DNA from 3 places in the Paenibacillus sp. FSL R5-0623 genome. Region 3 is predicted to be linked to each of the others. Evidence: predicted binding sites of a transcription regulator. Region 3 holds the regulator's gene; each other region holds the start of a gene.
What was found. Region 3 encodes Rex, which represses fermentation and respiration genes when NADH is low (regulators of the CRP and FNR family bind a similar motif). Its sites were predicted from a motif close to TTGTGAAATATTTCACAA; they were not measured.
Positions count from the first base shown of each region.

Region 1 (10,706 bases), 190 kb from region 3:
TAGGCAGGGAGTATACGAACTCCGGATCGACAATCGCTACGTCTGGTGTCAGCTCATAGTCTGCCAATGGATATTTGGTGTTACCTTGATTTTTATCTGTGATAACCGCGAACGATGTCACTTCAGAACCTGTACCGGATGTGGTTGGGATCGCTACAAATTTCGCTTTTACGCCGAGACGTGGATATTTGTAGATCCGTTTGCGGATATCCATGAATTTTTGTTTCAGATCGTTGAAGTCCGTGTCTGGATATTCATAGAACAACCACATGGCTTTGGCAGCATCCATCGGTGATCCGCCGCCGAGTGCGATAATGCAGTCCGGTTGGAAGCGGCGCATCATTTCGGTTCCGCGGTCTACTGTTGTTGTTGATGGATCTGGCTCAACATCGGAGAACACTTCGATTGCTACTGGCATTTGGCGTTGACGCAGATAGTGTTCTACCTTTTCAACATATCCAAGTTTCACCATCATGGCATCCGTAATAATCGCCACACGTGTGATGTCAGGCATTTTGGCAAGATACTGTGTTGCCCCTTTTTCGAAGTAGACTTTGTTCGGCACTTTGAACCATTGCATATTCACGGTACGGCGAGCCACCCTTTTCACATTGATTAAGTTCACAGCGGTTACGTTGGAAGAAGTCGAGTTACGTCCGTATGATCCGCATCCCAGTGTCAGTGACGGCATGTTTGTGTTGTAGATATCCCCGATGGCACCATGTGTGGATGGTGAGTTCACAATAATCCGTCCAGTTTGCAGACGATCTGCGAATTTGCCGATCACTTCTTCATTTGTGGAGTGGATAACCGAGGAGTGACCCATGCCGCCAAAAGCAACCACTTCTGCTGCACGCTCAATGCCCTCTGCTGCCGTTTTGACTTTGTAACAAGCCAGTACCGGACTTAATTTCTCAGCGGACAATGGGAATTTGGTACCTACCCCTTCAATCTCGGCCACGAGAATTTTGGTGCCTGCTGGAACTTCAATACCGCACAATTTCGCAATGCTTACCGCAGATTGACCAACAATCGCCGGGTTCACCGCACATTTCTCGGCATTAATCGCACCCGCTGTCAATTTTGCTGCTTCATCTTTGTTAACAAAGTAACAGCCGTTTGCGATCATTTTTTTCTTCACTTGATCGAAGATCGGTTCTTCAATGATGACCGCTTGCTCGGAAGCACAGATCATACCGTTATCGAAAGACTTGGACAGGATCAAATCCGTTACTGCCTGATTGATATCCGCGCTTTTCTCGATAAAGCAAGGTACGTTACCCGGTCCTACGCCCAGTGCAGGTTTACCACAGCTGTACGCTGCACGTACCATGCCTGATCCGCCTGTTGCCAGAATGAGAGCCACATCATTGTGATTCATCAGTTCGTTTGTACGATCCATGGAAGGATCATCAATCCACTGAATGCAATCTGCTGGTGCACCATGTTTCACAGCCGCTTCCAGCAGGATTTTGGCAGCTTCCCGGCTACAATTCTGTGCAGATGGGTGGAAACCAAAGATGATCGGGTTACGCGTCTTGATGGAGATCAGTGCTTTAAACATCGTCGTTGATGTTGGATTGGTAACGGGTGTAATCCCCATAATAATGCCGACCGGCTCCGCAATTTTCTGGAAGCTTTCATATTCGTTATCTTCAATCACACCTACGGTTTTGTCATATTTGATGCTGTGGTACACATATTCTGTTGCAAATATATTTTTGGTGATCTTATCCTCATATACTCCGCGGCCTGTTTCTTCTACGGCCATCTTGGCGAGCATCATGTGTTTATCCAGACCCGCAAGCGCCATCGCTTGCACAATACGGTCAATCTGCTTCTGGTCCATCTTCATGAATGCAGCGTGTGCTTTATTCGCTTTGTCGATTAACGTTTGAATATACTGACCTGCTGTCGGTTCTTTTGCTGGGGCGACTTCGTTCTTTACAGCCATCTCCCTCATCCTCCTAAAGGTTCGTATTAGTTTGTCTCTCTCGTTTACATTCACATCGTAACATGACATTAAACTTAATTATGTGATTTTTTTCACAAAGTATAACAAATTTAATTTAAGTTTTGTAGTGTCCTTCATACGACCATTTTCACTTCCTATTTAAAATATAGGGCTGTAAAATTCATCCTCCCCATCAAAAGTGAATTTTATCACAATGTTTGAAATTTCGTCATTTTTGCCCCCTTTCCTTCCCCCTCAAACGGTAAGATTAGGTATATACTGAACTTAAAAATTGAACCACCGCAATTTGTACCGTCCTTCCTCCCGGCCGAGATGACCCTGATCAGGACGGCAACGGTTTGCGGCGAACCTCGGAGGCTACTGCTTATTACAGAAGGTCGTCCGATGGACACAAAGGGGAGATAGACTTATGAGAGAACTAACAACTGTACTGGAAAAGCGCGGTAATACCAACTGTTTCTCGGAAGCCAATTTCAACCATCTGCTGGTTACAATGAAAGATAGAACTTATCCGGAAGGTACACATCTGTACTGGGAAGGCGATATCTCTGACAAACTTTATTATATGAAACGGGGTCGTGCCCAGATCACCAAATCCACGGATGAAGGCAAAGAACTGATCATGTACATGTATCAATCCGGTGATATGATTGGGCAGGCTGATCCCTTCTTTGGCTCTAAACACAGCTTCTCAGCGGAAGTGCTGGAGGATAGTGAGATCGGTGTACTGGAACATAAAGACCTGGAAATGTTAATCTGCCAGCATTGTGACTTCGCGATCGATTTTATGAAATGGATGGGCATCCACCACCGGTTGACACAGACCAAGTTCCGGGATCTCATGTTATATGGCAAACCGGGTGCACTTTGCTCTACCCTCATTCGGTTGTCGAATTCGTATGGTGAGCCTCATGGAGAGCATGTCATTATTCACAAAAAAATTACCCACACGGACCTGTCCAATATGATTGGAGCCACTCGTGAAAGTGTAAACCGCATGTTAAGCGACCTGCGTAAGAAAGACGGGATTGAATATGACAATGGCATGATTGTTATCAAAGATCTGAAGATGCTGCAAGGGATCTGTCACTGTGAGCTTTGCCCGAACGAGATCTGTCGTATTTAATATTTGACTATGCAATCGGAAATTGCTTATATATTTCAATGAAAAAAAGCCCAGTTCTCTAAAAAGAGATTGGGCTTCTTGGTATACTTAGGATGCATTGGTCAATTCAAGCTTTACCGCATCACGTGGATTCAATTTCATGTCGAGACCATTTTCCATTAATTCTTTGTCATTCACCATAATGACCCACCGCTCATTCATACGAGGCGTGACATTCTCGACCGAAACGACAAATTTGTTATTCTCCGACATTCTTACAATGCCGCTGGACTTCAACACATCGCGAACTGTGCACTCCTGAACATAGACGCCAGCATATTGACGATTAAGGGTTGGCATAATGTTTCCACCGCTAACCTTGAGTAACGTTGTCTGATATGCAACGCCATCCCCCCCACTGTCAGCGGCTTTCACGTAAATGATCACTTCATCTTTGGCATGAAGCTCCATGTCCCAATCTTCCTGCTCAATATCCTTGCCATTTAATTTGACAGCCCAGCTAAGCGAAGAATCCAGAGAAACTTCACCGACGGATTGAATCCGTTTGCCATCTGCCGTAAAATCAACCAGTCCGCTATTGAGTAATGCTTTTTTGAGTGTCAAACCCTCACTAAAATCTCGCTTAATGGACTTTGTTGCATCAGGCAAAAACGTACTGCCATCTACAGCCACTGTGATTGTATTCGCTGTTTCTGTCTCTTTGACAATTGGCTGCTCAGAAGGCTGTGTCTCACTACAACCAGCCAAGATCGCCAGTAGGAGCAAACATACACCTATGTAACCGGGGATTTTCTTCATCATGTAGGTAACACCACCCTGCGTAAAATCATTCACCCTGTTGTCCATAACCTCTATTATGGCACAACTTTCGGCAAAAAAAAGTGTCAAAGCCGTTACTTTTATAGGGTACCGCCTGCAAATAAGGCTTGTACAAGAAAGAGAGCCTGCACACAGGCTCTCCAATCTAAATCATTTTTACGTTCTCATTGGTTACGTTATCATTGGACACAAGCCTGCATGTATGTCCGTCCTCCATAGCCATCTTTCAGATATGGATTGAGTCCGAAGAACTGTTCCTCAGACACATATACCCCTGTCAGCAATCGACCTTCAAGCAATCCACCGTCCACCTGCACGCAGCATGAAGGTGCGTCTACATACTCCTGGTACAAAGGAATCTGCCCATATTGTTGATGTACCTTGAATACCTTGCCTTGCTCATGCAAAGGTCGTTCCGAGAAATAGGTAGGCACAATATAACGGGCAATGACATCCAGTTCCTGCACGCTGTAAAAGGGTTCATCACCAAGCCATGGTGCAAACATTCGAATCTTCTCATATTGTGACCAAACAACCGCCTGAATCAGCATTTCTGCCTGAACCAGCCGACCTTCTCCCACATCCAGAACCAACCGCTTCCCATGGATGGTTTCTTCCATCTGAGAAGTCGTTGAATCAGGTTGTCCCAGCTCACATCCGATACACTTCCAGCCCCTGGACGTTTGAATCCATTTTTGCAGCACCGCCGGAGCTAATCTCGGACCATCGCTGTTCACAGAATGCGTATTCACTTCGGCAAGATCATCCTTAACTGAACGGGAATATGCTGTGCGCTTAAACAACTCCGCAGCTTTTTTATAAATTAGATGGACCTGAATGGATGCGCTCTCAAGTTCTGCAATATCTTCTTTGCCGTAGCGTACTTCAAGGGATAAGCTTTCTTCTCTCATGACAAGTGGGCCTCCTTCGCTCCGGCCGTCTGTGGCCATTTTCTATAGATTATACTACAACTCATGACAACATGTGCATAGCCCAAGAGAAAAACGCCGATCCACATAATACTTAAGACAAAAACTCCTGATTTCCACGGAAATCAGGAGTCTATGTCATTCATGTAACAAAAGTGGGTGATGCTTATACGTTAGTCAACCCACTGCTCAGCCCAGTCTTGAATTTGATTCATAACGGGCTGGAGCGCTCTACCTTTATCCGTCAGTTCATATTCAATACGAACTGGCGTCTCGGGATAGACGTGACGAACCAGAATACCTTCACTCTCCAGATCTTTCATCCGTTCGGATAACATCTTATCACTCATGGATGGAATCAGATTGGAGATATCCTTGAATCGCTTCGAACCACTCATCAACGTTTGAATAATTAAACCATTCCAGCGCTTGCCCAAAAAAGAAAACGCCGTCTCAAAACGCGGACACATCCGCAAGTCTTGACCTTCCACATTAATCACCTCTTTAGAGATCACTCAAATCAACTTACATTTTGTTAGTATATTTCATAATAACATATTTAAGCTTCAAAGAAAACGCCTGCAACTAAAAAGTTTAAATTTTAGAAGCATAATATCCAAAATGGATCATATATCCCAGTATACATTACACGCTGCGTCGTAACCATGGGAAATATCGTATAACTTCCCATAGTACTATCTTACCCAAAAAGAACCCAACTGCCACAGTCATCATTGACTCGGAGAAGGGTTCTTTTTGAATAAAACGTATAATTTCCATTACACGATTGAGTTAGTGAATTAGACCAGCACGCCACCAAATGGTCTTACAGGTTCACTCTTGCCAAATTCCGGCTTAAAGCTGCGGGCAGGATATGCCCATTTCACAGCGTTACTGATCACTCTTAATATTTCCGGTTTGTAATAGGTCGGATATGTCTCATGACCTGGTCGGAAATAAAAGATTTTACCTTCACCACGCCGGAACGTACATCCGCTCCGGAATACTTCCCCACCCTGGAAGTTGCTTACAAACACCAGTTCATCCGGTACTGGAATATCGAAGAATTCGCCGTACATTTCTTCTTTTTCCAATACAATCTTGCCTTCGATGCCATCCGCAATCGGATGAGATGGGTTAACACACCATACAATTTCCTGCTCGTCAGCTACACGCCACTTCAGATCGCAGCTTGTTCCCATCAGCGCTTTGAATGGTTTGGAGAAATGACCTGAATGGAGCACAATCATTCCCATCCCGTTCAGCACTCGCTGCGCAACCTTCTGTGAGATCTCATCGCTTACGCGATCATGTGCCATATGTCCCCACCATATAAGCACATCTGTGGAATTCAGCACTTCATCACTTAATCCGTGTTCAGGCTGATCCAGTGTAGCTGTACGAATAGCAAAGCCTTCGCCGCCAAGTCCGTCAGCCAGTGCTCGATGCAGACCATCCGGGTAGACTTCCCTTACTTCATCGTGAATTTTCTCATGGACAAATTCATTCCAAATGGTGACGTTGATCATATTCAATTTCCCCCTAGTGTAGCTCTAAACCCACCACATATCGCCCAGCGGTTCTTCGATCAATACTTGCTGGAGATTTTGCACGGCTTTAGAGAATCCTTCTTCAACCGACATCAGACCGTCTTCGTGCTCAATACTTACTACATAATCATATCCGACCAGACGCAAGGCACTCATAATATCTGCCCATGTCTTGTTATCATGTCCATAACCGACCGAGCGGAACTGCCAAGCCCGATCCAGCATATTGGTATAGTCCTGCATATCCGTTACACCGTGTTTGTTCACGTTTACCGGATCAATCGTTGTATCTTTGGCATGGAAGTGATGGATGGCTCCTTCACGTCCCAAGATGTGAATTGCCTGAACCGGATCAATACCTTGCCACCACATGTGACTTGGGTCCAGATTGGCTCCGATCACTTCACCTGCTGCTTCACGCAGTCTCAGCAACGTTGCTGGAGTATGAACGGAGAATCCACCGTGCAGCTCCAATCCAACTTTTACGTTACGATCTGCTGCAAATTTACCCCACTCTGTCCAGTAAGGGATAACTTTGTTTTCCCATTGCCACTTCAGGATTTCTTGGAAGTCATTCGGCCATGGTGCAACAGGCCAGTTCGGATATTTGGCATCCTCATGATCTCCCGGACAACCGGAGAATGTATTCACTACAGGTACTTCAAGCTTCTCAGCCAGTTCTACTGTTTTAACAAAATCATCGTGGAAACCTTTGGCAATATCCTTTTGCGGATGTAGCGGGTTACCGTGACAGCTGAGTGCACTGATTGTCAAACCGCGTGATTCCACTGCATTTTTGAAGTTTTTCAATGCTGTAGGATTGCTTAACAACTCATCTGGCTTACAATGTGCATTGCCTGGATGTCCGCCTGTTCCGATCTCTACTGCTTTTAATCCCTTGGATGCTACATAATCAAGAGCATCCTCCAATTTACGTCCTCCGAATAGTACCAAAAATACGCCGAGTTTCAAGTGCGATTCCTCCCTGGATTAGATATCGTATGATTGCTGAATTCATGAATATTGAACTGTATACAATTACCGTTCAGATCACATGCCTGTTTGATTAGTGTGGAAAATCGAGAGTGTTTCTATCCTGAAATTGAACGTAAGAATACTGGTTATTCTGCATCACTCGTAAGAGCATCAAGCTTTGAACACTTTTTACTCAGACTAGTGTGATTCCACGGTTTCAATCTCAGTTTGAACTGTGTGAGTTACTGCAAAAGAATCATAGCTGCTCTCCAGATGTATATGCTTGCCTTCAAGTGAAGAACGCTGGAATGAATGCATGGCTTCCAGTACGTGATAAGCAAGCTTACCACTGGCTTTGTGTTCCCGTCCGGCACGAATGGATTCAACCATTTCCGTTACGCCGATGCCTCGTTCGTTTTGTCCACTTTCGAAGACTGGTTTAACCGTCTCCCAAGTGTCTTGACCGTATCTGCGAACCTTCACTTCCCCGTTAAAGTAATTGGGGTCAGGTACACTAAGTGTACCTTCTGTACCATAGATTTCAATACGTGGCAGATCCGAAGCTCCGCGAATATCGAAACTGGTAATCATGGTTGCAATGGCACCTTCTGCAAAATCAATGGTTCCTGCCAAGTGGGTAGGCGTCTCTACTTGAAGCGCTGTACCTTCCTTTGGCCCAGAGCCAATCTTGCGATCTGCAATCTGTATGCCTGCCGAGGCGCTGATTCTGCGTATCGGTCCAAGTAGCGTAATCAGAGCGGTCAGGTAGTAAGGTCCCATATCAAACATGGGTCCGCCGCCCGCGACATAAAAGAACTCTGGATTAGGATGCCAAGCTTCTGGTCCTCCACCCATGAAGAATGAAGTCGCTGCAACCGGCTTGCCAATCAGCCCATCCTCAATGGCTTTACGAGCTGTCTGTATGCCTGAACCAAGGAAGGTATCCGGTGCAGAACCAACATACAATCCCTTTTCCTCAGCCAACTCAACAACCTTGCGACCATCCTCAAGAGAAATTGCCAGCGGCTTCTCGGCATACACATGTTTGCCTGCTTCGAGTGCAGCCAGATCGGTCATGGCATGACTTCCAGGAACCGTAAGGTTCAACACAAGTTCAATTTCGTTATTTTGCAGCAACTCATCTACATTGTAAACGTTTGCGATATTAAATTCATCTGCCCGTTCCTGAGCGCGTTCACGAATCAAATCCGCAACAGCCACGACTTCAATGACCGGGTTGTTTTTGAGATTTTCCAAGTAGATGGCGCTGATGTTACCACACCCGATGATGCCTGCTTTCATTTTCTCCACTGTGACGTTCATCTCCTTACGCATGGTGAAAATCTGCGTTTGAATGGTTGAGATACATATGTTTTGTTGGATGTTTCCTGTTCCTTGAATCTAATACTATGGTATTCCGTTTCAGCTTCAATTAAAATGAATAATATGATTGAAACATGAACTATCTGGTCATAATTTTCAAATTGCAAGGAGTATGCCCATGCCGACAGATCAATCCTGCCAAGTTCTTACAGCAGGCTTTTCATTTCATCGTAAACCCTACGCTATGGTGCAGCCTGAAGGGGTGAAGAACTACCTATTAAGACTGCAAACAGACGGACGTTGCCGTGCACGCATAGACGGGGACATGTCCCTGATAGATGCGGGCGATCTGCTTCTTTTTGATCCTGACGAGCCCTATGAGCTAAGAATAGACAATGAAACCAATCCGATGGGAGAACGACTGGTGGAGAGTGGCGACTATCACATCTTCTTTAATGGTTCCTGGGTGGATGAGTGGTGGAAGCGTCACAAACGGCCGACCCGAATCAAAGTCGAACTGACGGAAAGCCTCCTGGTCCTGTTTCGACAACTCGTGCTGGAGCAGCGCCGCATCTCCAATCCTTATCCGGAAATTTCAAGTTATTATATGCGAATTTTATGTCTCGAAGTGGATCGTCTGCTCGCGGAGCATCCAACGATAACCAACACCAATTATGTGGCTTATGAGATCAAAAACTACATTGAAGAAAACGCTTCCTCTTTATTTAAGCTCGATGATGTGGCAACACATATTGGCATCAGTGTCTCACGGGGTGTACATCTCTTCAAAGAAGCGTTTGGCAAAAGCATCATGCAATACACGCTTGACGTACGGCTGAATATGGCCAGGGAACGGATTATTTTCAGTCCAATGACCCTGGAGCAAGTGTCTGAGTCTTCTGGCTTTAACAACTATACCTATTTTCATCGGGTATTCCGTTCCCGGTTCGGCATGTCTCCGAAGGAATTCCGCGTCATTCACCGGGAACAGATGTAATCATACCAGTATACGTAAGTTGAACTTATTTGCGCGCGGCTATGGCCTCGGATACAACCATCGCCAGATCTTCATTACCAAACATGGACAATACACCAAGTACCGTATCATCCGGGATTTCACCGGCTTCCTCCTTGGATACAATCAGCTTCTGCACCTGCTGCAAACGCTCGTTGCTCTGCTGATTCGGGTAGGCTTGCCGGTACATCTCTTCCGGGTCCAAACCATGATTGACACACCACTGGGCAAATACGAGGATCATCATCTCTTCTTCCTGTTTATAGGTTTCTACAACAGCTTCCTCGATCTGTTTATTACGTTCCTTTTCATATTCATCCATGACTTGTATTCCTCCGTATGTGTATTCTGCAATTATTTGCGAATCAATCGTTCCGCCAGTTCATGACTGTCCATGACATGACTTGCACTGATCAGGCAATCATCAGGTGAGTCCAGACAAGCCAGGAAATTATCAACTGCTCCGCTAAAACCTCTGCGTGTTAACACGGTGTCCCAGCTCCCGAACGTTTCTTTGGTTTCCAGACTCCCCTGTTCCATGCAGCTGATCGTGTCCATGTTCACCACTTCAACAGATCGTCCACCACCATGCAATTCGATCTTCTCCAGATCTGCCCCAGCTTCACGCACCATATCGAATCGACCGTAGGCTGTTCTGCCCAGCTTGGCCGTTCCGGTTGCATGCAGCAGTCTGTCCAGATCATTCTTCCGAATCCATTGATGAAGCAACTCCACATTATGATCCGAGTACCACAACATCAGATCCAGCATATGGATGAGATCATCATAGATGGTTTCTGCCGCAGGACGATCCTGAATGCCTGTACGATGTTTGGTCACTGTCAAGGATTCAAAACCTTTTCCACCCTGCATCCATTCTTTCGCTTTTTGGTACATCGGTGCGAATCTACGGTTGAAGCCTACTGCGAGTAGCAGCCCTTGTGCCTCGGCAAAAGCAGTCATCTCTTCCGACTCCCGAATCGTATAGGATAAC
Region 1 covers NZ_CP150233.1:4,494,227-4,504,932, forward strand. Annotated here, with positions in the region: gene adhE (bifunctional acetaldehyde-CoA/alcohol dehydrogenase) at 1-1,954, opposite strand, end outside; gene MKY92_RS19720 (Crp/Fnr family transcriptional regulator) at 2,385-3,101, shown strand; gene MKY92_RS19725 (hypothetical protein) at 3,189-3,902, opposite strand; gene MKY92_RS19730 (hypothetical protein) at 4,100-4,831, opposite strand; gene MKY92_RS19735 (helix-turn-helix domain-containing protein) at 5,023-5,319, opposite strand; gene MKY92_RS19740 (trehalose utilization protein ThuA) at 5,650-6,378, opposite strand; gene MKY92_RS19745 (sugar phosphate isomerase/epimerase) at 6,403-7,371, opposite strand; gene MKY92_RS19750 (Gfo/Idh/MocA family oxidoreductase) at 7,573-8,685, opposite strand; gene MKY92_RS19755 (AraC family transcriptional regulator) at 8,876-9,694, shown strand; gene MKY92_RS19760 (hypothetical protein) at 9,720-10,034, opposite strand; gene MKY92_RS19765 (Gfo/Idh/MocA family oxidoreductase) at 10,067-10,706, opposite strand, start outside.
Region 1: a site for Rex is predicted at 2,035-2,052, ahead of adhE (bifunctional acetaldehyde-CoA/alcohol dehydrogenase). Genes of this name have one in related genera too.

Region 2 (10,706 bases), 2.1 Mb from region 3:
GATTGCAGTAACCATCCGCTCCGGATCGTATTCGAATTCAGGAAGACTGTGCTCCCCGGGAGAGTAAATATCCCGCTCCATAATAAGACTGCCCTCACCGAGGTAAAAGCGGTAATTGAGATAGACCAGCGTCTGCATGTACAAATGGCGTGCCTGCGATAGATCTCCTGGCTCGCTCAGCGCAATCGTGAGATCATCATGATAATATCGGGTAAATGTGGCGCGAATCTCATCGATATTATGGAACAACTGCGTTTCAGACAACTTGTCCTCCATAATTAGTAGCACATGCCCCCCAACCGTGGCACTTAAGATTGGGTTGTGGAAAATATCTTCGGCAATGTTCTTGACCGCGAACAAGTGCAAATACTCATGATCCCCCTCAATCTCTACCAGCAGCAACCGCACACGCTGATCCTGAAACTGTACATCGAATAATTCCTCGAAATACTTCCATTCCTTGACCCCGTATGTTCTGTTCGTGACCAGCTCTTTCAGAAAATATTCCTTGGCATGTGGCAGTACACGCTCTAGATTATATTGGATCGACTGCACAAAACGCTCCTGATCGGTTAACTCTCGCTTCTCACTCACCAATTCACTAATAGCCTGTACAAGATGCTCTTCACTGCAGGGCTTGAGCAAGTAGTGCTTCACCCCATACTGCATGGCGGTCTTCGCATATTCAAACTCCGTAAAACCCGTGAGCATGATAAACGAGATATGCTGATACTTCTCTGCCACAGCTTCAACCAGCTGCAACCCATCCATTCCCGGCATACGGATGTCCGAGATGATGATATCTGGGCGTTGCCGCTCAATTGAAGCAAGCGCTTCCAATCCATCTTGAGCAATGCCGATCAGTTCTGTTCCTAATCGGGACCAGTTCACCACACTGGAGATCCCGTCCGAGATCATAAATTCATCATCAACCAGCAAAACCTTATACATCGTATGCATCCTCCTGTCTTTAACCAGTTCCAATCTATTATATGGGCATTATGCACAAATAGAGAGGAGGACGTTGATTGACATGGAATTGCACCCTAACAAGTCTGATTTCTGAACATTTGTATCACGTGTGAAGTTATTGGCTACCGGATCATGGTTTATGCTGGCCCTTTGTTCAAACCAAACAACCTTCACCCTGCCACAGGGTGAAGGTTTGCCGCTGCTATGCAAATGCGGGCTATATAGGTGACCATACATGCCCGGATCGATTTATTTTTTTACTGCGTGAATGAAATGTATCGTTTCAAATGCCCTTAGATGATCGATTCGATCCTGGAAAAACTGTTCCTGAATCGCCTCGGGAGTCAGATGCTCATAAATAAGCAGCCCTGCTTCATCAAGCAAGGCCTCCATCTCCACATATGCGTAGCCGGATTGCATCGGCTCACCACCCATTGCAGCCAATTTAACCATATTTTCAACCCGATTAAACATTCCTTTTTCCTCAAAAAGGTGCTCATCTGCATAATCCAGAACTATAGAGCTTCCGATAGGCAGGTTTGCAAACACATGACGAATCACGTTAAACAGATCATTTTTGGGCAAATAATACGAAACACCCAAGAGGCTAGCCAACGTCTTCCGTTTCTTCAACCCTTCAAGAGTCAAGCTGTCATCCGAAAGCTCACGCGTAAAATCCATGGGTACAAAGTGAAGATTGTCCGGAATAGTCAGCTTGGCCTGATTCAGCCGCTCCTTCTTGAAGTGCTGTGTAGCCGGATAATCCACTTCAATGATATCCAGCGTGTCCTCCAATTCCGGATGCCTCAAAGCAAACGTATCCATCCCGGCGCCAAGAATGACTACCTGCTTCAATCCCAACGCAACTTCATGCAAAAGTACATGCTCACAGTAAGCGGCCCGAGCCAAAGTTATTGGAGATAACTGTACCTGGGTAATCCATTTTAGAACCTTTTCCGGGTCGTCCTTGAGCTCGTGAGCCATATCCGGGTTGAAAAAATGAATGCCTCTAACCATGTTATTACTGATATCTGAAAACTCTTGAGGAGAGATTAGCAATCTCGCCATAAAATCATCGAAAATGAGGGGTGTGTCATGTTGGCTGTGATAGGCTCGGCCAAAGGTCGAAATCAATGATGTGATACTGGATTCATTTTGCTTCATACTTATTCCTCCCGTACAAACAAAAATAAGATTCCCCTGGCCAGGAGAATCTTATTATATACGGAATATTTTTATATGTAAATTATAGCATAAATATATTTTTTTGTCAACCATAATTTACGGATGAGCAGACAGATTACAGTGGATTTACCGTCCACTTCAACTCGTTCTTCCTTCCGCATCCTATCCAACACGATGAGATCTGTTAGGCGTCCACCCCATACTCCTTCACTTCACGATTACGGTTCAACACCGCGTGCAGTACAAAACCAAGTACCGCAATCGCTGCTGTGCCTGTTGCCAACCAAGCTACAGGGATAAGTCCTTGCTTGTCATACATGACCCCCATCGCATAAGGCCCGATAACCCGTCCAACTGCACCGATCCCACCCGATATCCCGATGTAAAAAGGTGCTGCCCTGCCTGCATGCTCCGATATGAAGGCAGGCGTCGCAGGGGAGATCAGCATCTCTCCAAACGTGGCAAGTACCATTGCAAGCACCATGCCCGGATAGCTGTACATGGTAATCATGACAATGTAGGCCATGCCATAGAATACCGCACTCGCCGTCATCTGGGCAGTGGAGGTACGGGCCATGGTCCGTTTCACCCAGCTGGTAAAAGGTTGGCCCACAAAGATCAGCACCCCGTTCAGGGTCCAGAGCAGACCGTACATTCTTTTTTCCATCCCCTCAGAAATGATATACGGGGACACGCCTGTATTCCAGATGGAATTGCCGAATAACAGGAACAGCACGCCCAAGCTCATAAACAGATATAATCGGGTATTGCCCAGCAGTGCCCAGACGCCCGGCCCATCGGGAACGGTTTTGCGTTTCGTCAGATGTACTTCCCCCTGATCCGGTTCGACACGCGACAGATAATACCAGAAAAAAATCGCAAATCCGGCTGAGGTTACCCCGTTCAACACAAAGCTGAGGTGATAGGAAAAGTCAGCCAGAAAACCACTCAGCGCCGTTCCAATCGCCACCCCGATATTGTTCGCTACATAGATGATATTGAATAATTCACCGCGTCGCTCCGCAAACCGGAAGCCAATAAAGGCTTGAATCGCTGGCAGCGACAATGAACTGAACAGGCCAATCCAGCCCATCGCACATATAAATATAACCCAATACGAGCTAATCCAGGGCAGTGCAAACAAACCTAACGCATTCAGCGCCAGTGATCCAATGATCAGTTTCTTTACGCCTACCCGGTGATATAATGAACCGCCGAGCAATTGTCCAAAGATGCCACCCAGGGACTGAATGAGGATTACAAAACCCGCGTTAGCCATCGTCCGTCCTAGCTCATCAAACACATACATGGTGGTCAGCGGCCACATCAGTGCACTACCGGTTGCGTTAACCAGACTTGCCAGCAAAAATATTCTCACTTCTTTTGGATAGTTATCCAGCCATCTCATCATCGTTAATTCATTCTCCTTAGTACCTCTGCACAAACAAATAGCCATAAAAAATAAACCTTTGCCCTGACGGCATAACCATAACCAGCCAGAGCGAAGGCCTTTGGAAGTGTTACATCTATTGCACTTTAATCCTGCTCAAATTCTAGCCTTTGTTCATCTTACCTCAAAAAAATCATGCTGCAAGCACACTCATTGACGCTTCACTTCAACAGTGGCCGAGAAGAAGGTGGCCCCGTTCCCCATGTCCGACAAGCGATTGGAAGTGAGTGAATTCGCTCGCTGCTTCTTGCCTTCACCATCCCACCATAAGCCTTGACTGATGACGGTTCCTGGCAACATGGCCTCACTCACCTTGGCGGTAAGTTCGATGCGCCCACGATCATTCCATACGACCACTGCATCTCCATCCTCCACGTTTCTACGGATGGCGTCCTCAGGGTGTATCTGCAATAGAGGCATCTTTTCCAAACGCTGATGTTTGGCTGAATTGCCAAAGGTGGAGTTCAGGAAATTATGGTTTGGCGGCGACAGGAACATCAATGGATACGTATCGGCAGGTCCAGCCGGATTCTCCCCATCATATCCTTCAACCAGAGCGCTATAGGTAGGGAGCGGCGGAAGCCCTCTCTGTTCCATCGTCTCCGAATACAATTCGATTTTGCCTGAAGGTGTGGGCAGTTGATCCAGAAATGCAGCATGTGGCGTCATATCCAGCTTCACGAATCGATGTTCCTTCAATCCCTCCAACGTGACTCCATTCATATAGGGGTTGTCCGTCCCCTGAAGTGCGTCCTCAATCATCTGTTCTGGCGTTTCTCCGAAGATTGCAGGATCGTACCCCATAGCCAGCCCAAGCAGTGAGAACAGTTCCACATTGCTCTTGCTCTCCCCAATCGGTGCAATTACCTGCTCTTGCAGATGAACGTACTGATGCCAATAAGAGGTGTACAGGTCCGTCGCTTCAAATGAAGATGTGGCTGGCAATACGATATCTGCATATTTTGCCGTATCCGTGATGAACAGATCATGCACAACCGTGAATAAATCTTCCCGTGCAAAACCTCGCTCCACCCGCTCGGTATCCGGTGCCACCACCAGTGGATTGCTGCAGTAAACCATCATTGCCCGGATTGGCTGCTCTGCTTCCAGCAACGCTTCACCAATCCGGTTCATGTTCACCACTCGCGGCTCCGGATTCTGCCGCAGCTCCGGACGTTCGAGCGCGTCGCTATTCGTGCTCGCGTAGCTGTTGGTGCGAATGGCACCGCCGCCTTGCTTCAGCCATTGCCCTGTAATAGCAGGCAGACATGCAACGCTACGCACGTTCATCCCCCCATTATCATGGTGCTGAAGGCCGTTGCCGATGTGAATATGGGCTGCCTGTGCGTTGCCGTATAGTTCGGCCAACTCCACAATCGTCTCCTCCGGCACGCCAGTAATGCGTGCAACACGTTCAGGGGTGTAACTGCGGACATGATCACGTAGTGCCTCATGACCTATCGTATACTTTTGCATAAACGCTTCATCTGTCAGTCCCCGTTCGAACAGCACATGCATCAATCCCAGTGCCAGTGCGCTGTCCGTGCCCGGATACAGAGGAATAAACCAGTCGCCCCATTGGGCCGTGCGATTGCGATGAACGTCGATTACGACGATCTTGGCGCCTTTCTTACGGGCTTTCTCCGCCAAAACGACCTGGTGCATATTCGTACTGACGATATTGCCGCCCCATACCAGGATGAGATCCGCGTGCTCCGTATCTTCCGGCACCGTTCCCCGATTGGCGCCCATCGTATATTTCCAGCCGGTATTTCCAGCGGAGTTACAGATCGTCTGCTCCAGTACACTCGCACCAAGCGCATTGAAGAAACGGCGATCCATACCGTCTACGCCGAGAATGCCCATGTTACCGTAAAAGCTGTAGGGCAGGATGCTCTCCGGGCCGTAGGTTTCGGACAAAGCAGTGAATTTGGTCGTAATCTCGCGAATCGCTTCATCCCAACTGATTCGTTCGAACTTGCCTTCACCTTTGGCTCCTACACGTTTCATCGGATATTGTAGACGTTCGGGATGGTACACCCGCTCGGTCATATTTCTAACTTTATTACAGATGGCACCCTTGGTGATTGGATGATCCGGATTGCCTGCCACCTTCACAATTTTGCCGTTCTCTTTATGTAATAACAGACCACAAGTGTCCGGACAGTCGAGCGGGCACACAGCCGCAAATACACCATTCTCCTGATCGATCATCGTAAGGCTCCCCTCTATAAAAGCTATCCCTATATCATATCTTCTTCGAGGTTATCGCGTAAAGAGAACAGTATGTTTTTGCTTCATATTCGCCGCTATAGCGGCTTTGAATTATTTTCAAAAAAATGTTTTTGAGTTTGATTCAACTTCAGAATTCAGGGGTAAATTAAAAATAAGGCATTAGGCTAGTGTTTCCCCACTTCCTCCTCATGCCATATCATGGACCACTCCCGAAATTCGCCATGAACAGGTTTCGTTCCCCCGAACCTTGTCATGGCGAATTTATTTTGCGTTAAACTCCAACAAAGACCTCATACAAAAAAACGATCCGGCCCTGCTCCATCACAGCATATTCGCCATGAACCGAGCAAAGTCAGAATCGTCTTCACTTCTATGTGTATATGATGTGCGTGTATCGAGTCATGCACTGTAGTGCTATATTCCGCTACGCCTGCTTGCTCCACATCACTCTAGCCTCCGTCTCCACAGGTTCGATCGACGTTGCTACCTCTGGTCTCACTTTCAGCTCAGCTTGGCGCAGGTACACCACCCAGTAGGCTGCAGCTACAAACAGAGCACCACCAGTCAGATTGCCGAGCCACACTGGAATGAAATTCATCACATACTGGCCCCACGAATAATGCCCTTCGAAGATTGCCGCCGGGATGAGGAACATATTGGCCACAACGTGCTGGAATCCAATAGCTACAAATGCCATCGTTGGAAACCAAATGCCCAGTACCTTGCCACTCATCGTATCGGATGCATAAGATAGCCATACGGCCAACGCGACCAGCCAGTTACAGCCGATGCCAGAGATGAAAGCTTGCAGGAAGCCGTCATGCAGCTTATGCCCAGCCATATCCACCACTTTCGCCAGATATACACCCTCTCCGGTCAGACCCAGCACATGTCCAAACGCGTACGCGACAAACAAAGCTCCAACAAAATTACCAATCGTCACTAAGGATAGATTTTTCAACATGCTACCCACGGATAATTTTCGTGCAATCGTCGCGAGTGGAACAGCCATCATATTTCCCGTCAGCAACTCGCCACCACCAATGAGCACCATAATCAATCCAACCGGGAACACCGCTGCTCCAATCAGATTGACCAAACTTCCCCACTCTGCTGGCGCAGAAGCAATTACCCGAATATCCAGTAGAAAACCCAGTGCGATAAAAGCCCCTGCCAGAAAACTGAGCACCAGTACAGAAGAGACCGGATATTGAGCCTTCTTCATTCCTGTTTGCGCCGTATATTGTGCAACCTCAAGAGGTGTTTTTGCTGCCATATCAATCATCCTCTCCTTCATTGTCATCGTGGAATAAAACCATCTGAAATTCATTAGTTATGCGTTGAATACCATATCTCAATTGTATCTTGGTACTGCGTGAAACTTTGTGCAAATTATCACAATGTTGTTTAAAAAGATACTTTAAGACCGTCTTGGAATAGTTAAGTCAGCAAGCGTATAGTAAGGCCTTTTGTAGCTAAAAAATCACAAAAAGACTGACGATATACTCGCCAGTCTTCTTTTTCCTATATAACATGATCTCCGTTCAACCATCTATTCTGCTTCCTTACACCATTGCTGGTGCTTTTACTTCTATTGGAGGCAGTGCTTGCAGACCCGCCGTGTTCAGGAAGTTCCACGGTTTGTTGTAATGTGGCTGGAAGAAGAAGTCGATGAAGGCCAGCTCATCTACGGTCATGTTGTTTTGGATGCAGACCGAGATCGTATTAATCGATTGAGTCAGATCAACCTGTGACATCACCTGTGCTCCGACAATTCGACGAGTAGCCTGCTCATATACCACTTTGAGTAACAGTTTCTCAGCCGTAGGCATGAACTCCGGACGGTAGCTGTCTTCCAGTATCACAGATTCCACGATCAGACCTTCGTCAGCAGCAGACGTTTCCGTCATCCCGGTACCTGCGATATTTTGCTCGTAAATTTTGATACCCGATGTTCCTTGTGTACCCATATACGGTGTCGTTGGGCGAACCAGGTTGCGGGCTACCAGTGTACCCATCCGCACAGCGTTAGTCGCCAGTGGAATGTAAGATGCTTTACCTGTTGGGTTGTAATGAATAGCACAGCTGTCACCCGCAGCGAAGACGTCTTTTTGACTCGTTTGCATATATTTATCCACGATGATCGCTCCGTTCGGCAGCATATCCACTTGGCCTTTGAGCAGCTCTGTATTTGGACGGAAGCCGATGCACAGAATAACCAGATCGGTTTCAAACTCCCCTTTGGACGTGATCACCTTGGTCACTTTGCCATTTTCTCCAGTAAACTTCTGTACCGTTTGACCAAGAGCTAGCTTGATGCCGCGTCCAGTCAACGTATCTTCGATCGCATCCGTGAATTCAGGGTCCAGGTATTTGTTCAAAATACGGTCCACACTGTCGATTAGGGTAACTTCCTTGCCATTCATTTGGAAAGCTTCCACCAGCTCTACGCCGATATATCCTGCACCTACAACAGTAACACGTTTAGCATCTTTGGCTTTTTCAATAATCGTGTTGGAGTGATTATAGTTTTTGCAAAGTAAAATGTTATCCATCTCGATGCCTTCAAGCTTCGGAACGACAGGCCATGAACCCGTTGTCACGATCAGTTTGTCAAACGTATCTTCAAATTCTTCCCCGGTTTGCAGGTTTTTAGCCTGAAGGGTATGACCCTCGGCATCTACTGCTGTTACTTCATGAAGCATCTTGGTCTCAACACCAAGCTCTGCCAGTTGATTAGGCGAAGAATAGAACAAGCCATCAGGGTCTTTCACAACCCCACCTACGTAGAGCGCAATGCCACAAGATAGGAAGGAGATATTGTCATTGCGCTCATACACGGTGATGGTAGCATCCGGGTACAATTTGGCGGTATTTACGATGGCTGCGGTCCCTGCGTGTGTACATCCGATAACTGCGATTTTCATTAAAAGTTCCTCCTCGAAATATATAAATGAGTTTGAATATAACGTTATTGTGATTGTGAAATATTTCACTTCTTAATCGATACTGTGTATGTGATTTATTTCACTTTATACACTCATTATAATGTGATCTTTTTCACATTGCAATAGGTTGAGGAAAAAAAGTTTGTCACACTCCAATTTCTCACATCAATTAACTATTTCTTTAATCTCATTGTCCCCGGTTTAGCCTTAATTTATGCTCAACTTCTATTACATGCAAACTGCTTATTGAAAAATCAACCGTCGAACGAAACCCTTTAGAATTTGCAAAGAACCCAAATCTCATCAGAGATTGGGCTCTTCATTATTAAGTAGCCATAAGGATTACATTTATTTAACAATATTAAACCAGTCAGGCGCGGCTTGAATTACATTCGAAAGTTTCTCTGGGATACGAAGCTGATCAAGTTTTGAAATATGCAATTCTGAATTCACCTCGGCTTCTCGTCCATCTAAGACCTTTTCGACCCAAAGAGGATCCATAATTAATGCATGTCCAATAGCGACTAGCGGTAAACCTGATTCTATAGCTTTAGCAGCATCATCGGGTGTCATTATAGAACCTGCAGCCATCACAGGCACCTTACCGTTTGATCTTTCAAGTATTAATTCAAGCCGTGTTCTTCCATTTGGATTATCTACTGGCTTAGAAGACACATTATCTAATGAAGCATGTATATAATCTAAATTCTGTTTAACAAGGACATCAATGAGTTCATAGGTATCTTTCATACGCAATCCGTCCAATTTGGAGGACTCTTCAGGAGAAATCCGGTATCCTAGCATGAATGGTTTTACAGCATGTTTTTGAATGACATCTTGTACTTCTTCAATAATGGCCAATGGAAAACGTAAGCGATTCTCAAGCGATCCACCCCATTGATCCGTACGGTGATTTGTCGACGGCGACCAAAAATTCTGAATTAAAAATCCATGAGCCCCATGAATCTCAACACCATCAAATCCGGCCTCAATCGCTCGTCTTGTTGTGTCTCCAAAAGCACGTATAATTGATAAAATCTCCTCGTGAGATAACTCCCTTGTTTCTGGCGTTGAACCTAAAACAGTAATTTCAGGCTCCAATGCACTCGCACTAACTGCATCTAATTCTGGTAGGGCTTTATTTCCAGCGTGGAAAATTTGCAGGATGGCAGGAGAGCCACCACTTTTTGCTGCATCGGCCAACTTTCGTAAACTTGGAGAAAATTCATCATTGTACCCCGCAAATTCGTTCGTAAAACCTTGCCCATTAGGTGTTACATGAGTACATCCTGTAATGACAAGTCCTACCCCGTTCACTCTTTGTTTGTAATACTCCACTTCTTCATCCGAAATGGTTAGGTCGTCATTGCTTGACCAAGTTGTCATAGGTGCCATAACGATTCTATTCTTAATTGTTATTCCACTTTTAAATGTGAAGGATTCAACTAATCCACTGTATCTTTGATTCATCCAATTACCCTCGCTCTCATATTATCTTTTCTACTACAGTATAATTAGTTACCTTAACGTCAAGTAAAGAAATTATTATCATGTGATCATATATGATATTTTTTGTTGTTTAATTTTATTTATGATATATTTTAGTTACAGTAACTGTAACTAAAAGGGGTTAATTAAAATGGTATATTCAATGACATATGTAGTTGAGAATTTAAATGTATCTGCAAAAACACTTCGATTTTATGAAGAACAAGGGATTTTACCAAATATCTCTCGTGATGAAAAAGGTCGAAGAGTGTATAACAAACAACAATTAGAATGGATCTCTTTTATTCGTTGTCTCAAAGAGACAGGCATGCCCCTGTCGCAAATAAAGGCATATAAAGAACTTTATGAATTAGGAAACACAACATTTTTAACAAGAGAAGAAATGTTGATTCAGCATAAATTGGAGG
Region 2 covers NZ_CP150233.1:6,413,422-6,424,127, forward strand. Annotated here, with positions in the region: gene MKY92_RS28070 (response regulator) at 1-951, opposite strand, end outside; gene MKY92_RS28075 (class I SAM-dependent methyltransferase) at 1,222-2,136, opposite strand; gene MKY92_RS28080 (MFS transporter) at 2,342-3,565, opposite strand; gene MKY92_RS28085 (molybdopterin oxidoreductase family protein) at 3,758-5,821, opposite strand; gene MKY92_RS28090 (formate/nitrite transporter family protein) at 6,267-7,118, opposite strand; gene MKY92_RS28095 (FAD-dependent oxidoreductase) at 7,408-8,769, opposite strand; gene MKY92_RS28100 (NADH-dependent flavin oxidoreductase) at 9,139-10,260, opposite strand; gene MKY92_RS28105 (MerR family transcriptional regulator) at 10,430-10,706, shown strand, end outside.
Region 2: a site for Rex is predicted at 7,226-7,243, ahead of MKY92_RS28090 (formate/nitrite transporter family protein). Genes of this name have one in related genera too.

Region 3 (10,706 bases):
CTGCTGCTCCGCACGGAATGCGGCTACTTCTTCAGCAGTACATGCTGCAAGCTTGGCATATAATCCATGTAAATCGTATCGCTCGTACTGGATGTCCCGTTCTTCGTCACGGTGCTCGTCAATAGCAATATACCCATCCCTCATCAGACGTTGCAACATTCTGGCAATGCCTTCTGGTGCAAGTCCCATGCGCGCCGCAAGCTCTTCAAGCGTCGGAAACTCATTGAACTCTGCCTGACGGAACCCTAGCAGTTGAATCAGAAGAAGCACTTCTGCATCTGATAGGCCAAGCTGGTGATAATAACGTAACAAGGCATACGGCAGATGGGCGGTACCCGAAGTCATGCCATAAGCTGCTCCATCCAACCAAGCTTTGGATGTGGTGTCTTCCATAGACGCTCCCCGGTTAAGCATTAAGGGTACAGACGATAGAGCATACGTGGGAATGCGATTGTTTCACGTACATGATCCAATCCACAGATCCAAGCTACCGTCCGCTCCAATCCCAGACCGAAACCGGAGTGAGGAACCGATCCGTATTTACGCAAATCCAGATACCATTGATAAGCTTCATCCGAGAGATTGTGCTCCTCAAAACGTTGTTGCATCAATTCCGGATCATCGATACGCTGCGAACCGCCAATAATCTCTCCGTAGCCTTCTGGTGCAATCATATCCGCACAGAGAACAACTTCAGGACGATTCGGATCTGGTTTCATATAGAATGCCTTGATTCCAGCAGGGTAATGTGTAATAAAGACCGGTGTATTGTACTTCTCAGCAATTGCTGTTTCGTGTGGTGCACCAAAGTCTTCTCCCCAAGGTATATCAAAGCCTTGTCCATGCAGGAATTCAATCGCTTCATCATACGTAATACGCGGGAATGGAGCTACGATGCCTTCGAGTTTGGATACGTCACGACCGATAGATTCCAGTTCTGCACGGCAGTTTTTTACCACGGATTGAACGACATGAGCGATAAATTTCTCTTGTACGCGCAGACTTTCCTCGTGATCTACAAATGCCATTTCCGGCTCTATCATCCAGAATTCAATCAAGTGGCGACGTGTTTTGGACTTCTCTGCGCGGAATGTTGGACCGAAGGAATATACCTTGCCCAGCGCCATGGCTGCAGCTTCCATATACAATTGACCACTTTGTGTCAGATAAGCATCTTCATCAAAGTATTTGATGTGGAACAGGTTCGTTGTTCCTTCCGCAGACGATGGTGTCAAAATCGGAGGATCAACTTGTGTGAATCCGTTACCATCAAAGAACTGCTGAACAGCGCGAATAATCTCTGCACGAATCACCATAACAGCACGCTGCTTCGTGGAACGAAGCCACAGATGACGATGATCCATCAAGAAATCAACACCATGCTCTTTAGGCGTAATTGGATAGTTTTCAGTCAGGTGAATGATCTCAACCCCTGTAACAGTCATCTCGTAACCGGACGCACTGCGAGGTTCTTCACGAATAATACCTGTAACATACAAAGAGCTTTCTTGGGTCAGGCTTTTGGAATTGTTCCAGATCTCTTCACTAACTTCACTTTTTACAACAACCCCTTGGATATATCCGGTTCCATCACGCAGCTGCAAAAACTGAATTTTACCGCTGGAACGTTTGTTGTTAATCCAGGCACCGATTGTTACGGTTTCGCCCACATGCTCGTTCACATTACGAATTACACAATTCGTATTCATGCCCATATCTCCCCTTGGTTCCTGAATTTGAAAATGCAGCGGGCAGGCTTATGCCTGTCCTCTGCACTTCCTTGTCATTCTATATTTACTTTACAGTTAGATTACTGAGAATTCAATACGATTCGGTGTGTATCACGTGCAATGACCAATTCTTCGTTAGTTGGTACAACGAGAACTTCCACTTTGGAATTCGCTGTTGTGATCCGGCGTGGTTCGCCAGAACGAATGGCATTCAACGCTTCATCCAGTTCAACACCCAGATAAGTGAGCTGCTCACATACTTTTTGACGAAGTACAACGGAGTTCTCACCTACACCAGCCGTAAAGACGATCACGTCTACACCGTTCATTGCAGCTGCATATGAGCCGATGTATTTACGCAAACGGTACTCGTACATTTCAAAAGCAAGCGTGGAGTTGGCATCGCCATTCTCCATACCTTCCGTAATCTCACGCATGTCACTGCTGATTCCCGAGATCGCAAGCAATCCACTGTGTTTGTTCAGCATGGAGTTCACTTCGCTTACGCTCAGTTCTTCCTTGTTCATTACATAAGGTACGATGGCTGGGTCAAGGTCACCAGAACGTGTTCCCATCATCAGTCCTTCAAGCGGAGTCATACCCATTGAAGTATCAACGGATACGCCACCTTTAACTGCGGTTACACTACCACCGTTACCCACGTGACAAGTGATGATTTTCAGATCTTCCAATGGACGATCCAGATACTCAGCAGCAGCCTTGCTTACGAAATCATGGGAAGTACCATGTGCGCCGTAACGACGTACTTTATATTTTTTGTAAAGCACACGCGGAATAGCATACAGATAAGCTTTTTCCGGCATCGTCTGATGGAACGCTGTATCAAAGACCATTACCTGTGGAACACCAGGCATATTGGCTTCAGCCGCACGAATACCCATCATTGCTGCAGGGTTATGAAGTGGAGCCAAGTCGAACAAACGACGAATTTCAGCTTTGGCAGCATCATCTACCAATGCAGATTCTTTAAATGCTTCACCACCGTGAACAACACGGTGTCCAACAGCTTGAATTTCACTTACAGAATCCAGTACACCATTTTCTTTATGAGTCAAAATATCAATGACTTTACGGATCGCTGTTGTGTGTTCCAAAATTTCACTAACTTCTGTAACATCCTCACGGCCTGTCGGTTTATGTGTCAGAATGGAGGAATCCATTCCGATCCGCTCTACCAGACCTTTAGCCAGTACAGATTCGTCAGTCATATTATACAGTTGATATTTGAGCGAGGAACTCCCCGCATTAATTACGAGTACTTTCACAGTCGGTCACCATCCTTGTCGTACTTGAAGAATCCTTCGCCTGTTTTGGCACCCAGGTGTCCTGCACGCACCATTTTCTTCAGGACTGTAGAAGGACGATATTTCAATTCTCCGAATTCACGGAACATTCTTTCGAGTGCAGCTTCAACAGAATCCAAGCCGAAACGGTCAGCCATTTCGAGTGGTCCATGTTGGAAGTTGTATCCGATGCGCATTGCGTCATCGATATCTTCAGCAGATGCAACACCTTCTTGCAATACATGCAACGCTTCGTTAATCAACAGGCAGATCAAGCGGGAAGTTACGAATCCAGGTGATTCATAGATCATGACTCCTTTTTTGTCCGCTACTTCTTCAACAAAACGTCTGGTCTCTTCGAATGTTGTATCCGAAGTTTTCAGTCCACGAATAATCTCTACAAGATCAACCCGGGATACCGGGTGAATAAAGTGCATACCAATAACACGCTCTGGGTATTTGGTCGAGCTTGCAAGCTCGGTCAAACTCAGCGTGGATGTATTACTTGCCAGAATGACATTGCTTGGGCAAACTTGGTCCAGTTGGCTGAATACTGCTTTTTTCGCATCCAGATCTTCTGAAATCGTCTCAATGACCATGTCACAAGTTCCAAGTTCAGCTAAATGAGCTACCTTGGTAATACGGGAAAGAATCAATTTCTTTTCCGCTTTTGTAATCGCCCATTTCTCCAGTTGTTTATCCAGATTGGTTTCGATCATGTTATATGCATGATCCAGCTTTTGTGTTGTATGCTCCACGAGAAGCACATCAAGTCCTTTGGCTGCGAGCATCTGGGAAATACCTTGCCCCATCGTACCGCCGCCGACAACTCCTATTTTTTTGAAAAACATGGTTCTGCTCCATCCTTTCGGTTCTCTATTTCTCTATTGTACCCTGTTCGCCGAAAATTACAAATTTCGACCCAACATATAATAATATCTTAGCACGAGTGAAATGTAAAAAAAAATAACCAGCATAAATAAATTATGCTGGTAGAAGGGCACTGTCACGAAATTGACAACGAAATTGTTCGCCAGACAAAACTTCCTCACGGATCAAGATGTCGAGTGAATTGTCGAAAATTGTCCGTTGTGCTTCAAGCAACTGCTTCGTCTGTTCCATCAGTTCTTGCAGAATTAATTTATTCTCTCGCATCAGTTCCTCGGTTGTGACCATATCCATGTTCACAATCCCAAGTGAAGTCAACCCCGAAGCCATCATCGTCTGTACAACATTGGTTGCTTGATCGAAGTCATTGCGTGAACCTGTGGAACGACCACCGTAGTACATCTCCTCCGCAGCTGCTCCTCCGAGTGCAATCATGATCTGCTCTTCCAGGAAGCGCTTCGTATAAAGGAACTGTTCCTGTTGCGGGTTATGACGTACATATCCCAGCGCCTGACCACGCGGACTAAGTGCCACCTGACTAACACTGCCTGGACGAACGAGTTCAGCCATAATGGCATGTCCCAACTCATGAATGGCGACCCTTTTCTTCTCTTCCACACTGGACTCACGGTCTGTCTTCTCACCCATCATGACTTTATCAATAGCCAGAGACAAGTGCCGCTGTTCGATGTTCAACAGCCCATCCCGCATGGCGTATATTGCCGCTTCGTTCATCACACTTTCGAGTTGTGCACCAGAGAAACCATATGATTCTTCCGCTGTTTTCTCCAGATTAACTTCCTTCATCAGAGGTTTATTCACCGCATGCAGTTCCAAAATATGCTTTCTGCCCTTTTTGTCAGGCAAGTCCACTTGAATGTGGCGGTCAAAACGTCCCGGGCGCGTCAGGGCGCTATCCAGCATCTCTTTACGGTTTGTTGCAGCAATAACCAGAATTCTTGGCGTATCAGAAGTATAGATTCCATCCATTTCCGTCAGGAGCTGATTCAGGGTCTGATCATATTCACGCTGTTGACCGCCTTCACGTTTACCCCCAATGACATCAATCTCATCAATAAAGATAATAGCGTTTTCCTTATTTTCCTTGGTGGCACGGGTCCTCGCGTCCTTGAACAAATCCCGAATTCTGCTGGCACCCACACCAACATACATTTCTACAAATTCACTACCCGATGCTGCTACAAAAACAGAATCGGTGTAATGGGCAGCAGCCTTGGCCATCAACGTTTTCCCCGTTCCTGGAGGGCCAGTCAGCAAAATCCCTTTTAACGGGCGAATCCCGAACTTACGGATTTCTTCATGTTTGATGAGAAAGTCAAGCGCTTCACGCAATTCCTGCTTAGCACTATCTTGACCTCCAATTTCTTCAAAAGTAAGCTTGGAAGGTCCTTTTTTCTTCCGTTTACGTTCCTGTGCAGCGCCTACTGTAATCCCGCCACGCATTTGCATCATGAACAATAAAGCTCCGACAAGCACCCCTGCAATCAGAATCGGAACAATATTAACACCAGTAAAAGCAAGGAAAATAATCAATACGGGAAAAAATCCGATGGCGACTTCTTTTGTCCACTTAGGCATTAGGCCACACTCCTATCTGACCGGGCACACGCGGCAGAATAATAAACTTGCTGGCATCTCCGTCTCTGAGACTGACATATACATTGTTGTCATCCATCGCTGTATTTACCTTCATTCCATTCGTCGCCATCTTTGACAACGTTGGTGTAATCTCGGTGTATTGCTTGTTCTCCATCGCCTGAGCTACGGTGAACATCGCATCCCCCCACCAACTTTCCAGTGCTTCACTGGAATGATCCACAACATCCAACTTTAGTGAACGTGTTCCAATCAGGGTCTGTCCTTCTTTGTGAATATATTGTACCAGTCTGCCCAAATCAACATCAGGTTGCAGATCCAGTTTCAATTGTACGTCATTGCGGTTAATAGTTAATTGAACGTCATTGACTCCATCGTACTGGGTAACCATCTTTTCAATCGGATTCTGCACGGCCACCTGACGATATACAAACCAACCTCCAAACAACACAACGGCTGAAATGACGGCAGTTAAAGCAATAGGCAATACTTTTAGCTTCAAGTGAATTACCCCTCCCAGATTTTGGCCTAACCTACTGGCTTATTGGTATATACGAATATGTGCATATTGACTCCTGCGAGAATTTCGACAGGATTATTTGTTTTGAATGTAACTTTGAGTACATATCTGAGTATATCACATCGTATATACAATTTCGAAGGCGAAAATATGAATAAATTATTAATTTTAACTATTTAAATCAAAAATGTTTACAGACAACACAAAGAACCGGTTCAGTCGGATATCCGTCTGCCGGTTCTTTCATTTCTTTAATTCTCTAGTTATGTCACTCTATTTGTTCTAGCTGTTCGGGAGTGTGTAGATCAGGTCCACCTGTTCTCCATTGCTAAAACGATAAAAGCGATAGTGGTTATGCGTACCGTCTTTATAATACACTTGCCACACATATATTCCATTCACAACTCCGGGCATGATTCGTTTAATCTCACCGGCAGGAACTTCAGAACTGAAGCGATTGCGGATCTGTGCTTCGGACATGCCATTCTGCAGCAGCTCACTGTGTACAGCGTTTCCACCCTTAGCCGGTTGATTGTTTGCATCGAATTTAACCCAGACCATAACATCCTGATTATCCTTATTTTTGCCGATCAGGGTCCAGTAGATGTTGTCAGAGCCTTCTTTGTCTCCCCAGATGTACTTGCGCAATTCATCATAGGATGTAATGCCCAGTTGCTTCTGTGCTGCCTGTATAGCGAGCGCTTCTTCCTTGCGCTGGTCCTGCGTGACATAGACGTAATAACGCTGAAGTCCAAACAGAATCAGAACCAGTGCAAGCAGCGAAATCCATATCCACTTCTTTTTTTTCTTCAAAAGCCGAACTTCCTTTCCCTATGATGCTCTGTCCTGCAATTAACGAGCAAGCAGACCATCAAATGCCAATTGAGACTCACGCAAAATGCGTTCTTCATCCAGCGTCAGACATTCGCCGTGTTTGACCACTTGTTTTCCATCCACCCATACGTGCTCAACATCTTTGGCAGAAGCCGAGTAGATCGTATGTGAGATCAGGTCTGTATGTGGATAGAAATGTGCCTGTTCAATATCAAGAGCGATAAAATCAGCCTTCATGCCGACCTCAAGTGCTCCGGTATTGTTCAAGAAAATGGATTTGGCACCGTATGACGTTCCGAGGAGTAACGCTTCGCCTGCTGGCACAGCCGTCGGGTCACCAGATACACCTTTGTGGATCAATGCAGCCAGTCTCATTTCCTCGAACATATCCAGGTTGTTGTTGCTTGCCGGTCCGTCTGTTCCGAGTGACACGGTAACTCCTGCTTTCAGTAACGCAGGTACCCGCGCAACACCGGAAGCGAGTTTCAGGTTACTTCCCGGGTTATGGGATACAGCCACATCATGACGAGCCAAAATTTCAATTTCTTCGTCATTCAGATGCACCGCATGTGCAACCAGGGATGGACGAGAGAAAAATCCCAGTTTCTCTAGATGTGCCACAGGACGCAGTCCATAATCAGCCACGTTCTGCTCCACCTCACGAAGCGTTTCAGACATATGTGTATGGAGAGGAAGGTTTAGGTCATTCGCGACCTGTACAAGCTTCTCTATGTAGTCAGGAGGGCATGTATATGGGGCATGTGGCGAGATTACAGTTGTTATACGACCATCTGCCTGTCCATTCCACTCACGTGCAAACGCTGCCGACTCCTCCAGCTTCCGCAATTGCTCTTCTTCCGAGCACAGCCCGATTACACCACGTGCCAGTGCTGCTCTAACGCCTGATTGCTCCACAACTTTGGCAACTTGATCCATGTGATCATACATGTCCAGGAAAGCTGTAGTTCCGCCTTTCAACATTTCAAGCACCGATAGCGAGGTTCCCCAATATACATCTTCTGAAGTCATTTTCGCTTCCATCGGCCACATTTTTTCCTGCAACCATACTTGCAATGCAAGATCGTCTCCGTGCCCTCTGAGCAACGACATCGCTGCATGACCATGCGTATTGATCAGACCCGGCAGGAAGAACAGTCCTTTTCCATCTACTTTGGTACTATTTTTGTCTTCATCCGGCAATGTCTCACCAATATGCACAATCTTGTCATTCTCAACAACCATGTATCCTTGGACCACGTTCCATGTTGTGCCGCCTTCATTAACGGCAAATTTGCCGTTGTGGATTACCCATCTATTTGTTGTCATCTTCCTCGTCGTCCTTTCCAGTCTCCAAGTAATAGGCCAAACTAAGCAGATCCGTTGTAAAGTCAGCATGGTGAATGCGGATATGCGGCGGTGTTTTTAGAATTGTTGGTGCAAAATTAAGGATCGCTTCGATTCCGGATTCAATAAGCTGATCGGCTACATTTTGGGCTTCCGTATCCGGAACCGTGATAATTCCGATGCGGATGTTATCCGTTTTAACCGCTTCCGTCAATTCATCCATTGGTTTTACCGTCAAACTGTTGATTTGACTACCAATCTTCGGTCCATATGCATCAAATACAGCAACAATCTTCATGTTGTCTTTCAGATATGCGTTGTAGTTGGACAAGGCTTGACCTAGATTACCCGCGCCTACCAGAGCTACATTAATTTGCTGATCGATCTTGAGAATGTGACGAATTTTCTCGATCAAATAGGATACATCATACCCGATCCCTTTACGACCAAAATCACCGAAGTAAGCCAGGTCTTTACGAATTTGGGCCGGATTCAGATCCAGCCTCTGTCCAAGCTCTTGAGAAGAAACAGTAGCCACCTCACGCTGATGCAACTCGTTCAAATAACGCAAGTATACAGGCAGACGTCGTACCACCGCTTCCGAAATTTTATCCGATTTCATTCTTGCTCCCCCTTACCAAGGCCACGATAAAATAATAGATGAAAAGATGAGCATTCTGTATAAACTCAAAGATAAACGTGACATTTTATACAGAATGCTCCTTGTAATTTAGGTTATAAGTTCTTGCGTGCAACTGCTTAAATCGGATACGGGAATATCTAATAAAGTTTAACGCCAAACAATAGTGTCATGCAATGATGTAACGAACAAAACAACCATTATTTTTGTCCATTAGCAGGTTTTTCCAACCACTCAGTAATTCGTGGAACCATTTGCTCCGTGAGCATATGCTCCATTTTGGGACCAGGTAATGAATATAAAAAGAATTTACCATAGTACGCTTCAATCACCCGTGTATCATAAACAATGACAATTCCTCTATCCTTTGCTGTACGAACCAATCGGCCAAATCCCTGTTTGAAACGAATAACCGCTTGTGGCACAGACAGTTTCATGAACGGATTTTTCTTCTGTTCTTGAAGCAACTCACTCTTGGCTTCCACTAACGGATGATTCGGTGGCTGGAAAGGCAGTCGCACAATAGCGAGACAGGTTAGCGCCTCTCCAGGGATATCTACACCCTCCCAGAAGCTGCTAGTGCCCAGAAGTACCGTTGCTTTGGCATCTTGGAACCTGCGAGTCAACTTGGATCGGCTTCCACTATCCACGCCTTGCCCAAGTAACGAGATGTCGTTACCAGAAAGAGCTTCTTTCAGCGGATCATAGACCTGTCGCAGCATCTTGTATGAAGTAAACAGAACCATCATGCGTCCCCGCGTAGCAATTGCCGTCTCTGCGAGTGATTGCACCAGCATATTAACAAAGTGCGCATCACCCACACTTCCCTTCACACTTGGGAAATCACGCGGAATCACCAGAAGTGCCTGATCGCGATAGTTGAAAGGTGATGGCAGCATAGAAGTTAACAGCCGATTATTCTCGGAAGCTTCCTGCAAGCCAAGCTGTTCAATCATGAACTGGAATGACTTATCCACAGAGAGCGTAGCCGATGTAAGCACAACACTTTTCTTTTTGTCAAAAAACAAATCCTTAAGCTGTGCACTGACATCTACAGGTACGGCATACAGCTGGAGAGATTTACTTCGGAACTGGCCGCTAGCTTCCATCCAGTATACCGTTTTGGCATCATCCATGCGCATGAAGAAACGTAGATTCTCCTTCAATGTGGTCAGATCTTTCAACAATCCTGTAATGTCCGTGATCAGACTATCCGATTGATAATCATCCTGATCCTCTTTCACCTCAAGCAGCAATTTGTCCCCTTTGCGAACCAAATCACCCAGAGTCACATAGATCTGGTTCTCCAGATCCTGCAACTCCTCCCATTTTGCCGGTTTCTGAGATGCTTTCAGACGCAGTGAAAATTGCCCCGTCTCTCCCGGTGAAGCATCACTCCGTTCAGGCAACAGACCGAACAAGGCATCGCTCATACGATCCCACAGTTCCTTGACCTCAACAGCCAGCGGGAACATCTGATCCACCATGGAGCCCCATTGCACTGAATTTTCATGCCCGGATAACTGGGAACGAAGCATAGGCAGCTGACCATTCCGACTGTCTTTAAACAGGCGGGTCAGTGTATGAACCAAGGTGAAATATTTCATATGCATTCCAAGATGTTTACCAGCGACATCCTCCAGATGATGTGCCTCATCGATCACAAGACTCTCATAGGCTGGCAGCAGCTGATGCGCGGCTTTCACATCCGTAAATAATTTGGAGTGATTGGTGATTACGATATCTGACAACCCGGCCTCATGTTTGGCACGATGGTAGAAACATTTGCGGAACCATGGACATGATCTTCCCAGACAAGACTCAGATTC
Region 3 covers NZ_CP150233.1:4,304,077-4,314,782, forward strand. Annotated here, with positions in the region: gene MKY92_RS18755 (DnaD domain-containing protein) at 1-393, opposite strand, end outside; gene asnS (asparagine--tRNA ligase) at 414-1,709, opposite strand; gene MKY92_RS18765 (acetate kinase) at 1,811-3,016, opposite strand; gene MKY92_RS18770 (3-hydroxyacyl-CoA dehydrogenase NAD-binding domain-containing protein) at 3,013-3,885, opposite strand; gene MKY92_RS18775 (AAA family ATPase) at 4,019-5,521, opposite strand; gene MKY92_RS18780 (hypothetical protein) at 5,514-6,041, opposite strand; gene MKY92_RS18785 (DUF5590 domain-containing protein) at 6,342-6,872, opposite strand; gene MKY92_RS18790 (amidohydrolase) at 6,912-8,219, opposite strand; gene MKY92_RS18795 (redox-sensing transcriptional repressor Rex) at 8,206-8,859, opposite strand; gene dinG (ATP-dependent DNA helicase DinG) at 9,078-10,706, opposite strand, start outside.